Regions from separate parts of the Escherichia sp. B1147 genome, predicted to be linked through region 4. Evidence: predicted binding sites of a transcription regulator. Region 4 holds the regulator's gene; each other region holds the start of a gene.
The links. Region 4 encodes CRP, which controls carbon source genes, mostly activating them, when cyclic AMP is high. Its sites were predicted from a motif close to ATGTGANNNNNNTCACAT; they were not measured.
Positions count from the first base shown of each region.

Region 1 (3,151 bases), on a different contig from region 4:
ATAACGCGCCAGCACGTCTGCCGGGATCTCTGGCAGGCTGATGCTTTCAGCAATAATGCGGTTTTTCACGTAGCGTTCGAAAACTTCAGACAATCCCTGAACACGCGCTTCGTTGCGGGTATTACCTGCGGACATACCGTTGGAGACGTACAGGTTACCAATGATATTCATCGGAATATAAACGGTCTGATTGTCGGACTGGCGAGTAAAAGGCAGGCCGCAAATTCCGCGATCTTCATTACCTGATTGCAGATCAATTAGCATGCTGCCGGTCAGTTCATTTTCCGGATCGTAAAACGCGCGCAGACGGTCATCGAGCAGGCCTTCAGGCACGTCGTCATTTTCGGTCAGCGGGAACCATTTTTCGTTGGGATAATGCACGAACGGACCGTTGGCGATGGTTTCGCCCAGCCAGAAGTCAGCAAAAAAGTAGTTGGTAGAGAGACGCTCGAAATATTCACCGAGTGCAGAAGCCAGCGCTGCTTTTTTTGTTGCGCCTTTACCGTTGGTAAAACACAGGGCGCACTCTTTGTCGCGAATATTTACCGACCAGACGTTAGGTACTGGGTTCAGCCATGAGGCCTCTTCAATCTGAAAACCGAGGTCGGAGAGTTTTTGCTGGAAGCGAGCGATGGAGTCTTCCAGAGCGGCATCTTTGCCGGGGATAAATGTTTGCGTCATGAAAATCACTTTAGTCGTACGGAAAGCGCGCAATAATACGGGTTTTATCTCAAAGGCGCTATCACCGCCGCCACGCCGATGAACTGTTAGCTATGCTTTTAGCGGATAAACTACGATAAGAGTATAAAAATGAAGGCGTTCGATCTCCACCGTATGGCATTCGATAAAGTGCCTTTTGATTTCCTTGGCGAAGTTGCCCTACGCAGTCTCTATACCTTTGTGTTGGTCTTTTTGTTCCTCAAAATGACAGGGAGACGCGGTGTGCGACAAATGTCACTATTTGAGGTATTAATCATTCTGACGCTGGGGTCGGCGGCAGGGGATGTGGCGTTTTATGACGATGTGCCGATGGTCCCGGTGCTTATCGTATTTATTACCCTGGCGTTGTTATACCGCCTGGTGATGTGGTTGATGGCGCACAGTGAAAAACTGGTAGATTTGCTGGAAGGTAAACCTGTTGTCATTATTGAAGATGGCGAGTTGGCCTGGTCGAAACTCAATAACTCCAACATGACGGAATTTGAGTTCTTTATGGAACTACGGTTGCGTGGCGTGGAACAACTGGGGCAGGTACGTTTGGCTATTCTCGAAACCAATGGCCAAATCAGCGTCTATTTCTTTGAAAATGACAAGGTGAAGCCGGGCTTACTGATTTTACCCAGTGATTGTACTCAGCGTTATAAAGTGGTGCCGGAGCCGGCGGACTATGCCTGCATTCGTTGCAGTGAAATCATTCATATGAACGCAGGAGAAAAACAATTATGTCCGCGCTGTGCAAATCCAGAATGGACTAAGGCAAGTCGGGCAAAACGGGTGACCTGACAGCGAAAACATCGGTTTTTTGCTAATAATCCGAGAGATTCTTTTGTGTGATGTAAGCCACATTTTTGCCCTCAACGGTTTTACTCATTGCGATGCGAGTCACTGAATGATAAAACCGATAGCCACAGGAATAATGTATTACCTGTGGTCGCAATCGATTGACCGCGGGTTAATAGCAACGCAACGTGGTGAGGGGAAATGGCTCAAATCTTCAATTTTAGTTCTGGTCCGGCAATGCTACCGGCAGAGGTGCTTAAACAGGCTCAACAGGAACTTCGCGACTGGAACGGTCTTGGTACGTCGGTGATGGAAGTGAGCCACCGTGGCAAAGAGTTCATTCAGGTTGCAGAGGAAGCCGAGAAGGATTTGCGCGATCTTCTTAACGTCCCCTCCAACTACAAAGTATTGTTCTGCCACGGCGGCGGTCGCGGCCAATTTGCGGCTGTACCGCTAAATATTCTCGGTGATAAAACCACCGCAGATTATGTTGATGCGGGTTACTGGGCAGCAAGCGCTATCAAAGAAGCGAAAAAATACTGCACACCAAATGTGTTTGATGCGAAAGTGACCGTTGATGGTCTTCGCGCTGTTAAGCCAATGAGTGAATGGCAACTCTCTGATAATGCTGCTTATATGCATTACTGCCCGAATGAAACCATCGATGGTATCGCTATCGATGAAACACCAGACTTCGGTAAAGAAGTGGTGGTCGCTGCCGACTTCTCTTCAACGATTCTTTCCCGTCCAATTGATGTCAGCCGTTATGGTGTGATTTACGCTGGCGCTCAGAAAAATATCGGCCCGGCAGGCTTGACGATTGTTATTGTTCGCGAAGACTTGCTGGGTAAAGCGAATATCGCCTGCCCATCGATTCTGGATTACTCCATCCTCAACGATAACGACTCCATGTTTAACACACCGCCAACGTTTGCCTGGTACTTATCTGGCTTGGTCTTCAAATGGCTGAAAGCGAACGGCGGTGTGGCTGCAATGGACAACATCAATCAGCAAAAAGCAGAACTGCTGTATGGGGTGATTGATAACAGTGATTTCTACCGGAATGATGTAGCGAAAGCTAACCGTTCGCGGATGAACGTACCGTTCCAGTTGGCCGACAGCGCGCTTGATAAATTGTTCCTTGAAGAGTCTTTTGCTGCGGGCTTACATGCGCTGAAAGGTCACCGTGTGGTCGGCGGAATGCGCGCTTCTATTTATAACGCCATGCCGCTGGAAGGCGTTAAAGCACTGACAGACTTCATGGTTGAGTTCGAACGTCGTCACGGCTAATGCCGACATTTTGCGTAATCCCCACAGCCAGACTGTGGGGTTTTTATTTCTGTTGTAGAGAGTTGAGTTCATGGAATCCCTGACGTTACAACCCATCGCCCGTGTCGATGGCACTATTAATCTGCCCGGTTCCAAGAGCGTTTCTAACCGCGCTTTATTGCTGGCGGCATTAGCGCACGGCAAAACAGTATTAACCAATCTGCTGGATAGCGATGACGTGCGCCACATGCTGAATGCACTGCAGGCGTTAGGGGTGAGCTATACGCTTTCAGCCGATCGTACGCGTTGCGAAATCATTGGTAACGGCGGCCCATTACACGTAGAAAGCGCGCTGGAGTTGTTTCTTGGTAACGCCGGAACG
Region 1 covers NZ_LFHY01000011.1:30,157-33,307, forward strand. The annotation lists gene ycaO (30S ribosomal protein S12 methylthiotransferase accessory factor YcaO) at 1-681, opposite strand, end outside; gene A9180_RS09625 (DUF421 domain-containing protein) at 811-1,503, shown strand; gene serC (3-phosphoserine/phosphohydroxythreonine transaminase) at 1,702-2,790, shown strand; gene aroA (3-phosphoshikimate 1-carboxyvinyltransferase) at 2,861-3,151, shown strand, end outside.
Region 1: the regulator CRP is predicted to act here: its motif matches at 1,549-1,566, upstream of serC (3-phosphoserine/phosphohydroxythreonine transaminase).

Region 2 (3,151 bases), on a different contig from region 4:
GGTAGTGGATGATGGCACGATGGTTGATCGCCGTGGTTCAGTGGCGATTGATGACGAAGGTACGCCAGGCCAGTACAACGTGCTGATTGAGAACGGGATCCTGAAAGGCTACATGCAGGATAAACTCAACGCGCGCTTAATGGGGATGACGCCGACTGGTAATGGTCGTCGTGAATCCTACGCTCACCTGCCCATGCCGCGTATGACCAACACCTATATGTTGCCGGGTAAATCGACGCCGCAGGAAATCATTGAATCCGTTGAGTATGGCATCTATGCGCCGAACTTCGGCGGCGGACAGGTGGATATCACCTCCGGCAAATTTGTCTTCTCCACCTCAGAAGCGTATCTGATTGAAAACGGTAAAGTAACGAAGCCGGTGAAAGGTGCAACGTTGATTGGTTCCGGTATCGAAACCATGCAGCAGATTTCGATGGTGGGCAACGATCTGAAACTGGATAACGGCGTGGGTGTTTGCGGTAAAGAAGGGCAGAGTTTGCCAGTTGGCGTGGGTCAGCCGACGCTGAAAGTTGATAACCTGACCGTTGGCGGTACCGCGTAATCTATCCAGGCCGATAAGCGTTGCATCAGGCATTGGTTGCCGGATGCGGTGCTTACCGGCCTACGCACATGAATTAATGCTCTTTCCCGCGCCCGTGCATCTCCTGAAACAACTTGCTGACCTCGACAAAATAATCCGTCAGTGAGTTGATCACGACCTGCACCTTCAGTGGCAGCTTATCTTTTTCGGTATACAAGGCATAAACCGGGCGTGGATCCGACTGATAACGCGGCAGCAGGATTTCCAGCTCCCCACGATTGATCTCATTGATCACCCACATCAGCGGCACATACGCGATCCCGGCGCCTGCCGTTAACCAGCGCACCAGCGTCATCGGATCGTTAGTAACAAACCGTCCCTGCGGGATAAGGCGAGTCGAGATCCCTTCTGGCGCGATCAGTTCAAATTCATTGTCCGGACGCACGCTGTATTCCAGCCACGAATGACTACTTAAGTCGGCGGGTTTTTCCGGTACGCCATACTGAGTGAGATAGCTTTTAGCAGCGCACACCACCATCGGCATCGCCCCCAGACGGCGGGAAAACAGGCTGGAATCCTGCAACGCCCCGACGCGGATCACCACATCCAGACCGTCGGCAATCAGGTCGGGTGCTGGAATTCCGGTAACCAGATTGACGCTTAAACCTGGGTACTCTTTCAACATTTTTGCCGTCAGCCCGGCGAGAACATTTTGAGCCATAGTTGAAGAACAGCCAATGCGCAGCGTCCCGATAGGCGTGTTATTGAAGGCGTACAACTGCTCATGAACATCCCGCACTTCATGGAGCATCCGACGACAGCCCTGGTAGTAAATTCTACCGGCTTCGGTCAGGCCAATGCTGCGTGTGCTGCGGTTTAACAGCTTTACCTGCAACTCATCTTCCAGTTTTGACACCGTCTGACTGATGGATGAAACGCTCATTTGAAGCTGTCTGGCGGCGGCGGTAAACGAACCAAATTCAACCACTTTGGCGAAAACCGACATGCGTTTTAGTCGTTCCATTATTCACTCTGACTTAAAAGTGATTTAGATCACATAATATAGATAACAGCATAACAGTTACGCTAATATATTAAATATCAATCTACAGCAATGTTGCTCTCGCCCGGCTTTCCATGCCCTTCTCTGCGGCGACAGATGCTGAAAATAACAACACCTGCTCTCTCTATACAACCAAGGTCAACATGAGTCTGTTTCCCGTTATCGTGGTGTTTGGGCTGTCCTTCCCACCGATATTTTTCGAATTGCTTTTATCACTGGCGATTTTCTGGCTGGTGCGCCGGGTCCTTGTGCCAACAGGTATCTACGATTTTGTCTGGCATCCGGCGCTGTTCAACACCGCGCTCTATTGCTGTTTGTTTTATTTGATATCGCGACTGTTCGTTTGAGGTTGAAGTGAAAACACTTATAAGAAAATTCTCCCGTACGGCCATCACGGTCGTATTAGTCATTCTGGCCTTCATCGCAATTTTTAATGCCTGGGTCTATTACACTGAATCCCCGTGGACGCGTGACGCACGCTTTAGCGCCGACGTCGTCGCGATCGCGCCTGACGTTTCTGGACTCATTACCCAGGTGAATGTTCATGATAATCAGCTGGTGAAAAAAGGACAGGTACTGTTCACCATCGACCAGCCGCGCTATCAAAAGGCCCTCGAAGAAGCGGAAGCCGATGTTGCCTATTATCAGGTGCTGGCACAGGAAAAACGCCAGGAGGCTGGACGTCGCAACCGTCTCGGCATACAGGCGATGTCACGTGAAGAGATTGACCAGGCCAATAACGTGCTGCAAACGGTTTTGCATCAGTTAGCGAAAGCTCAGGCAACCCGCGATCTGGCAAAACTGGATCTTGAACGTACAGTGATCCGCGCGCCAGCGGATGGCTGGGTGACCAATCTCAACGTCTATACCGGTGAATTTATTACGCGTGGTTCAACGGCTGTCGCGCTGGTGAAACAGAACTCCTTCTATGTGCTGGCCTATATGGAAGAAACTAAGCTGGAAGGAGTACGTTCCGGGTATCGCGCAGAAATCACGCCGCTTGGCAGCAACACCGTTCTGAAAGGGACTGTCGATAGCATCGCCGCTGGGGTAACAAACGCCAGCAGCACGCGTGATGATAAAGGTATGGCGACCATCGATTCCAACCTTGAATGGGTGCGCCTGGCGCAACGTGTGCCGGTACGTATTCGCCTCGACAACCAGCAAGACAATATCTGGCCTGCGGGGACTACCGCCACCGTGGTCGTCACTGGCAAACAAGATCGCGACGAAAGCCAGGATTCATTCTTCCGTAAAATGGCCCATCGCCTGCGTGAGTTTGGTTAATCACGATGGGTATTTTCTCCATTGCTAACCAACATATTCGCTTCGCGGTAAAACTGGCGACCGCCATTGTGCTGGCGCTGTTTGTTGGCTTTCATTTTCAGCTTGAAACACCACGCTGGGCTGTACTGACTGCGGCGATTGTTGCCGCTGGTCCGGCCTTTGCCGCCGGTGGCGAACCGTACTCTGGTGCCATCCGCTATCGCGGCTTTTTGCGCATCATCGGCACATTTATAGGCTGTATTGCCGGACTGGTGATCATT
Region 2 covers NZ_LFHY01000015.1:33,215-36,365, forward strand. The annotation lists gene tldD (metalloprotease TldD) at 1-562, shown strand, start outside; gene aaeR (HTH-type transcriptional activator AaeR) at 636-1,565, opposite strand; gene aaeX (p-hydroxybenzoic acid efflux pump operon protein AaeX) at 1,748-1,951, shown strand; gene aaeA (p-hydroxybenzoic acid efflux pump subunit AaeA) at 1,959-2,891, shown strand; gene aaeB (p-hydroxybenzoic acid efflux pump subunit AaeB) at 2,897-3,151, shown strand, end outside.
Region 2: the regulator CRP is predicted to act here: its motif matches at 1,583-1,600, upstream of aaeR (HTH-type transcriptional activator AaeR).

Region 3 (3,151 bases), on a different contig from region 4:
AATGCAAGATATGCATGGTAAGAATTGGAATGGTTCAAAATAGTGGTTATTTTGAACCATTCACATCTTTGATTAGCTAAAGAACATTACCGATACGCACAGGATACCGACGATCAACGTAATTAGATTTCCGATGGAACGCCAGGGCTTAAGTGCCGGGATGAGATATGTTGACAACGTTGGCATGATAAAAAGAATCATGGCAATAAGTGGACCACTGATCGCGTAAATCATCGAAATTGCATTAGGGTTGATGCAGCAAACGATGAAAGTAATCAGTGATACTAACATAATTGACAGCGCGCGGTTAAATGCACGGCTTTTTTTAACCCCTGCCTGCTGTAGCGTTGTTTTGACTAATTCTGTTGCACCTTCAATAACACCAAAGTAGGTACCTAAAAACGATTTAGACATTGCTACAACCGCGACAATAATTCCAGAAATCGACAGCCATGCAGGGGCATTTGGCAGCATAGAAAGTGCCGATAAAATAGTAACTCCCTCTTCTTTAGCTGTTTCAATATAAGACGGTGGTATTGATAACAGGCAGCTAAAGACGAAGAACAGTACGCTCACGCAGATGATGAGATAAGCGACTTTCATAATTTTTTTGCATTTATCCATAGCGTGTTCGCCATATTTTTCACGTCTATCAATAGCAAACGTAGAAATAATGGGCGTATGGCTAAAGGCGAAAACCATCACGGGAATCGATATCCATATCTGGTGAAGGGTATTCTGATTGAACTCTACCTGGGTAGTTAATAGAGCTGGTTGCCAACTACCAACGAGGTAGAAAGAAAGAAATAAGAAATAGGCAATCAGTGGAAACACCAAAAATCCCATTACCCGAATTGTGGCATGGCGCCCCATCAGAAAAATGAGATTCAGAATTAACACAACCCCCAGACTCACCAGCATACGAATGCGCAGGTCGATGACCATATGCTTTGCCAGCTGTTCTGTCAGCGAATTGGTGATTGCCACTGCATATATCAACACGACGACAAAAAAAGCAATGAAGTAAAGAGTGGTAATCAGATTGCCGATCTTTTTGCCATAGTAATGAGTTACTGCGCCAGTAATCCCTTCACCTGCGGATGTTTTTGACGAAAGGATGAACTGGCACAGGGCCTTATGTGGCCAATATGTTAAAGGCCATGCGACCAGTGCTGTAATAAACAGGACTACCGCTCCCGCTGAACCTAGCTGAATAGGGAGAAAGAGCGTGCCTGCGCCAACGGCTGTGCCGTAAAGTGCGAAGCTCCAGAGAGTTTCTTCTTTTGACCAAATTTTAGACATTATTTGAACGTATCATCTACAAATTAAGAAAAATGGAGGGCAATTTACCATAAACCAGGTCAGATATGGGAGATTAACGCCATATCTCCTCATGGATTCATGTGTTAGTCGATGCAAACCTTGCGTGCCAGCTGGGTATCCATCCCTCATTCCGGTGAATTTCCTTTGTGATAAAAATCACTATTTTTAAACATTTAAAATAATTTTCATTAACAATCATTTACTATTGCGCTGTTAATCTGTGCGAGGTTGTGATGAAAGACGTAGTGATTGTCGGTGCGTTACGAACACCTATCGGCTGCTTTCGTGGAGCGTTGGCTGGCCATTCTGCCGTGGAACTTGGTAGCCTGGTCGTGAAAGCGTTATTAGAACGCACTGGCGTTGCTGCACCAGCGGTAGATGAAGTGATTCTGGGGCAGGTTCTGACCGCAGGGGCAGGGCAGAATCCAGCACGGCAATCGGCCATTAAAGGTGGTCTACCCAACAGCGTTTCGGCAATTACAATTAATGATGTTTGTGGTTCCGGGCTAAAAGCACTGCATCTTGCCACACAAGCGATCCAATGTGGCGAGGCTGATATTGTTATCGCCGGTGGTCAGGAAAACATGAGTCGCGCACCGCATGTATTGACTGATAGCCGTACCGGAGCACAGCTTGGCGATAGCCAACTGGTTGATAGTCTGGTGCATGATGGCTTATGGGATGCGTTCAATGATTACCATATTGGTGTCACTGCCGAAAATCTGGCGCGTGAATATGGTATCAGTCGTCAATTACAAGATGCCTATGCACTTAGTTCACAACAAAAAGCGCGGGCGGCCATTGACGCTGGACGATTCAAAGATGAGATTGTCCCGGTAAGAACGCAAAACAATGGGCAGCTACTGATTGTTGATACCGATGAGCAGCCGCGTACGGATGCCAGCGCAGAAGGGCTGGCTAGCTTAAATCCGTCATTTGATAGCCACGGTTCGGTTACTGCGGGTAATGCTTCATCGATTAATGATGGTGCTGCTGCGGTAATGATGATGAGCGAAGCCAAAGCGCGAGCATTGAATTTACCCGTGCTGGCACGTATTCGCGCCTTTGCCAGTGTTGGTGTCGATCCTGCACTGATGGGGATTGCGCCGGTATATGCGACTCGCCGTTGCCTTGAGCGTGTGGGCTGGCAGCTTTCTGATGTCGATCTTATTGAGGCTAATGAAGCGTTTGCCGCACAGGCGCTTTCCGTTGGCAAAATGCTCGAATGGGATGAACGTCGGGTCAATGTTAACGGTGGCGCAATTGCGTTGGGTCACCCGATTGGCGCATCCGGTTGCCGCATTCTGGTTTCTTTGGTCCATGAAATGGTAAAACGCAATGCGCGTAAAGGACTGGCTACACTTTGTATTGGTGGCGGTCAGGGCGTGGCGTTAACTATTGAACGTGACGACCAGATCTAAATTCCTTTCTATTCGTTAAACATCTGCCGCCATCAAGCCATTTCATGATGATGGTTGGCACGTCTGCGCACATACCCTATAGACTCTGAATTTTTCCTTCACCTGACCTATTCGTGATCGACGCGACACTTTTCTCAATCCCTTATCAAAAAATGAAACAATGTTTTATTTTTGATTGAAAAGCACACTGTGCAGGCATATCATCCTTTAAAGAATAAAACGAAACGATGTTTCACAATCGTTGTGATTTTACAGTTCAATGATTATCGGAGGTTGATGTGGACGTAAGACAGAGCATCCACAGTGCGCATGCAAAAACGCTGGATACCCAGGGGCTGCGTAATGAATTTTTGGTTGAAAAGGTATTCGTTGCGGATGAGTACACGATGGTTTACAGCCACATTGAC
Region 3 covers NZ_LFHY01000015.1:478,648-481,798, forward strand. The annotation lists gene A9180_RS17255 (amino acid permease) at 73-1,302, opposite strand; gene A9180_RS17260 (acetyl-CoA C-acetyltransferase) at 1,557-2,744, shown strand; gene kduI (5-dehydro-4-deoxy-D-glucuronate isomerase) at 3,023-3,151, shown strand, end outside.
Region 3: the regulator CRP is predicted to act here: its motif matches at 1,468-1,485, upstream of A9180_RS17260 (acetyl-CoA C-acetyltransferase).

Region 4 (3,151 bases):
TGCCTATCGTTAACCTGGAGTGGATTCAAAAGCTTATCCGTGACACCGGCGAGCGCGGACACTCACGAGAAGCGGTGATGGACTCGGTTGTACGTTCAATGGAAGACTATATCAACTACATCACGCCGCAGTTTTCCCGCACCCATCTTAACTTCCAGCGCGTCCCCACCGTCGACACTTCAAACCCCTTCGCCGCAAAAGGCATTCCATCGCTGGATGAAAGCTTTGTGGTGATTCATTTTCGTAATCTGGAGGGGATCGATTTCCCCTGGCTGCTGGCGATGTTGCAAGGTTCGTTCATTTCCCACATCAATACATTAGTGGTGCCGGGAGGCAAAATGGGTCTGGCAATGGAGTTAATTATGCTGCCGCTGGTGCAACGACTGATGGAAGGGAAGAAAATCGAGTAACTTCACCAATAAGCCGGATAAAATACTATCCGGCATCACAACGGGGTAGTTAAATCACGCAGCAACCACTTCATAAGAGTGGGTAATATTCACCGCTTTTTCCAGCATCAGCGCCACTGAACAATATTTCTCAGCAGAGAGATCCACCGCACGCGCAACCGCTGCATCCTTCAAGTCGCGACCGGTGACGATAAAATGCAAATTGATATGGGTAAACAGGCGCGGTGCCTCTTCGCGGCGTTCAGAGGTCAGTTTTACTTCACAATCGACCACATCCTGACGCCCCTTCTGCAGGATAGAAACCACATCAATGGCGCTACAGCCACCCGCCGCCATCAGCACCATTTCCATCGGGCTTGGCGCTTTATCGCCAGAGTTACCATCCATTAAAATCTGGTGACCAGAGGCGGATTCGCCCAGAAAAGTTAACCCTTCAACCCACTTTACACGCGCTTGCATAATCGAAACTCCATTGCGTCAGTTTTCCTGACAGAGTACGCGTACTGACCAAATCGCGCAACGGAAGGCGACCTGGGTCATGCTGAAGCGAGACACCAGGAGACACAAAGCGAAAGCTATGCTAAAACAGTCGGGATGCTACAGTAATACATTGATGTACTGCATGTATGTAAAGGACGTCACATTACCGTGCAGTTCAGTTGATAGCCCCTTCCCAGGTAGCGGGAAGCACATTTCGGCAATCCAGAGACAGCGGCGTTTTCTGGCTCTGGAGAAAGCTTATAACAGAGGATAACCGCGCATGGTGCTTGGCAAACCGCAAACAGACCCGACTCTCGAATGGTTCTTGTCTCATTGCCACATTCATAAGTACCCATCCAAGAGCACGCTTATTCACCAGGGTGAAAAAGCGGAAACGCTGTACTACATCGTTAAAGGCTCTGTGGCAGTGCTGATCAAAGACGAGGAGGGTAAAGAAATGATCCTCTCCTATCTGAATCAGGGTGATTTTATTGGCGAATTGGGCCTGTTTGAAGAAGGCCAGGAACGTAGCGCATGGGTACGTGCAAAAACCGCCTGTGAAGTAGCTGAAATTTCCTACAAAAAATTTCGTCAATTAATTCAGGTGAACCCGGATATTCTGATGCGTCTCTCCGCGCAAATGGCGCGTCGTCTGCAAGTCACTTCAGAGAAAGTCGGAAACCTTGCGTTCCTCGACGTTACAGGTCGCATCGCGCAGACGCTGCTGAATCTGGCGAAACAACCCGATGCAATGACTCACCCGGACGGTATGCAAATTAAAATTACCCGTCAGGAAATTGGTCAAATTGTCGGCTGTTCTCGTGAAACCGTAGGGCGCATTCTGAAGATGCTGGAAGATCAGAACCTGATCTCCGCACACGGTAAAACCATCGTCGTTTACGGCACTCGTTAATCCCGTCGGAGTGGCGCGTTACCTGGTAGCGCGCCATTTTGTTTAAACCGATGTGGCGCAGACTGATTTATCATCCTGATATCAACTATGCACTACGACAAACTCTGGTGCTATGTTTGCCCGTGGCCGTTGGTCTGTTGTTTGGCGAATTAAGACTCGGCCTGCTGTTTTCACTCGTCCCTGCCTGTTGCAACATTGCGGGGCTTGATACCCCCCATAAACGTTTTTTCAAACGCCTGATTATTGGCGCGTCGCTGTTTGCTACCTGTAGCTTACTGACACAGCTGCTGTTGGAAAAAGATATCCCCCTGCCCTTTTTGCTGACCGGGTTAACGCTGGTACTTGGCGTCACTGCCGAGCTTGGGCCATTGCACGCAAAATTGCTTCCCGCATCGTTACTCGCCGCCATTTTTACACTCAGTCTGGCGGGATATATGCCGGTCTGGGAACCGTTGCTCATCTACGCGTTAGGCACGCTCTGGTACGGACTGTTTAACTGGTTCTGGTTCTGGCTCTGGCGCGAACAGCCCCTACGCGAGTCACTTAGTCTGCTCTACCGTGAACTGGCTGATTACTGTGAAATCAAATACAGTCTGCTCACTCAGCATACCGATCCTGAAAAAGCACTCCCGCCACTGCTGGTACGCCAGCAAAAAGCGGTCGATTTGATTACCCAGTGCTATCAGCAAATGCACATGCTTTCCGCGCAAAATAATACCGATTACAAGCGGATGTTGCGCATTTTTCAGGAAGCACTGGATTTACAGGAACATATTTCGGTCAGTTTGCATCAACCTGAAGAGGTGCAAAAGCTGGTCGAGCGTAGCCATGCAGAAGAAGTTATCCGCTGGAATGCGCAAACCGTCGCCGCTCGCCTGCGCGTGCTGGCTGATGACATTCTTTACCATCGCCTGCCGACGCGTTTTACGATGGAAAAGCAAATTGGCGCACTGGAGAAAATCGCCCGCCAGCATCCGGATAACCCTGTGGGGCAATTCTGCTACTGGCACTTCAGCCGCATCGCTCGAGTGCTGCGTACCCAGAAACCGCTTTATGCCCGCGATCTGCTGGCGGATAAACAGCGACGAATGCCGTTACTTCCGGCGCTAAAAAGTTATCTTTCCCTGAAATCGCCAGCACTACGTAATGCCGGACGACTGAGCGTGATGTTAAGCGTTGCCAGTTTGATGGGGACCGCGCTGCATCTGCCGAAGTCGTATTGGATCCTGATGACGGTGTTGCTGGTGACACAGAATGGTTACGGCGCGACCCGTCTGAGGATTGTGAATCGCTCCGTGGGGACCGTGGTCGGGTTAATCATTGCGGGCGTGGCGCTGCACTTTAAAAT
Region 4 covers NZ_LFHY01000008.1:13,825-16,975, forward strand. The annotation lists gene A9180_RS07410 (phosphoribulokinase) at 1-410, shown strand, start outside; gene A9180_RS07415 (OsmC family protein) at 465-869, opposite strand; gene crp (cAMP-activated global transcriptional regulator CRP) at 1,171-1,803, shown strand; gene A9180_RS07430 (YccS/YhfK family putative transporter) at 1,854-3,151, shown strand, end outside.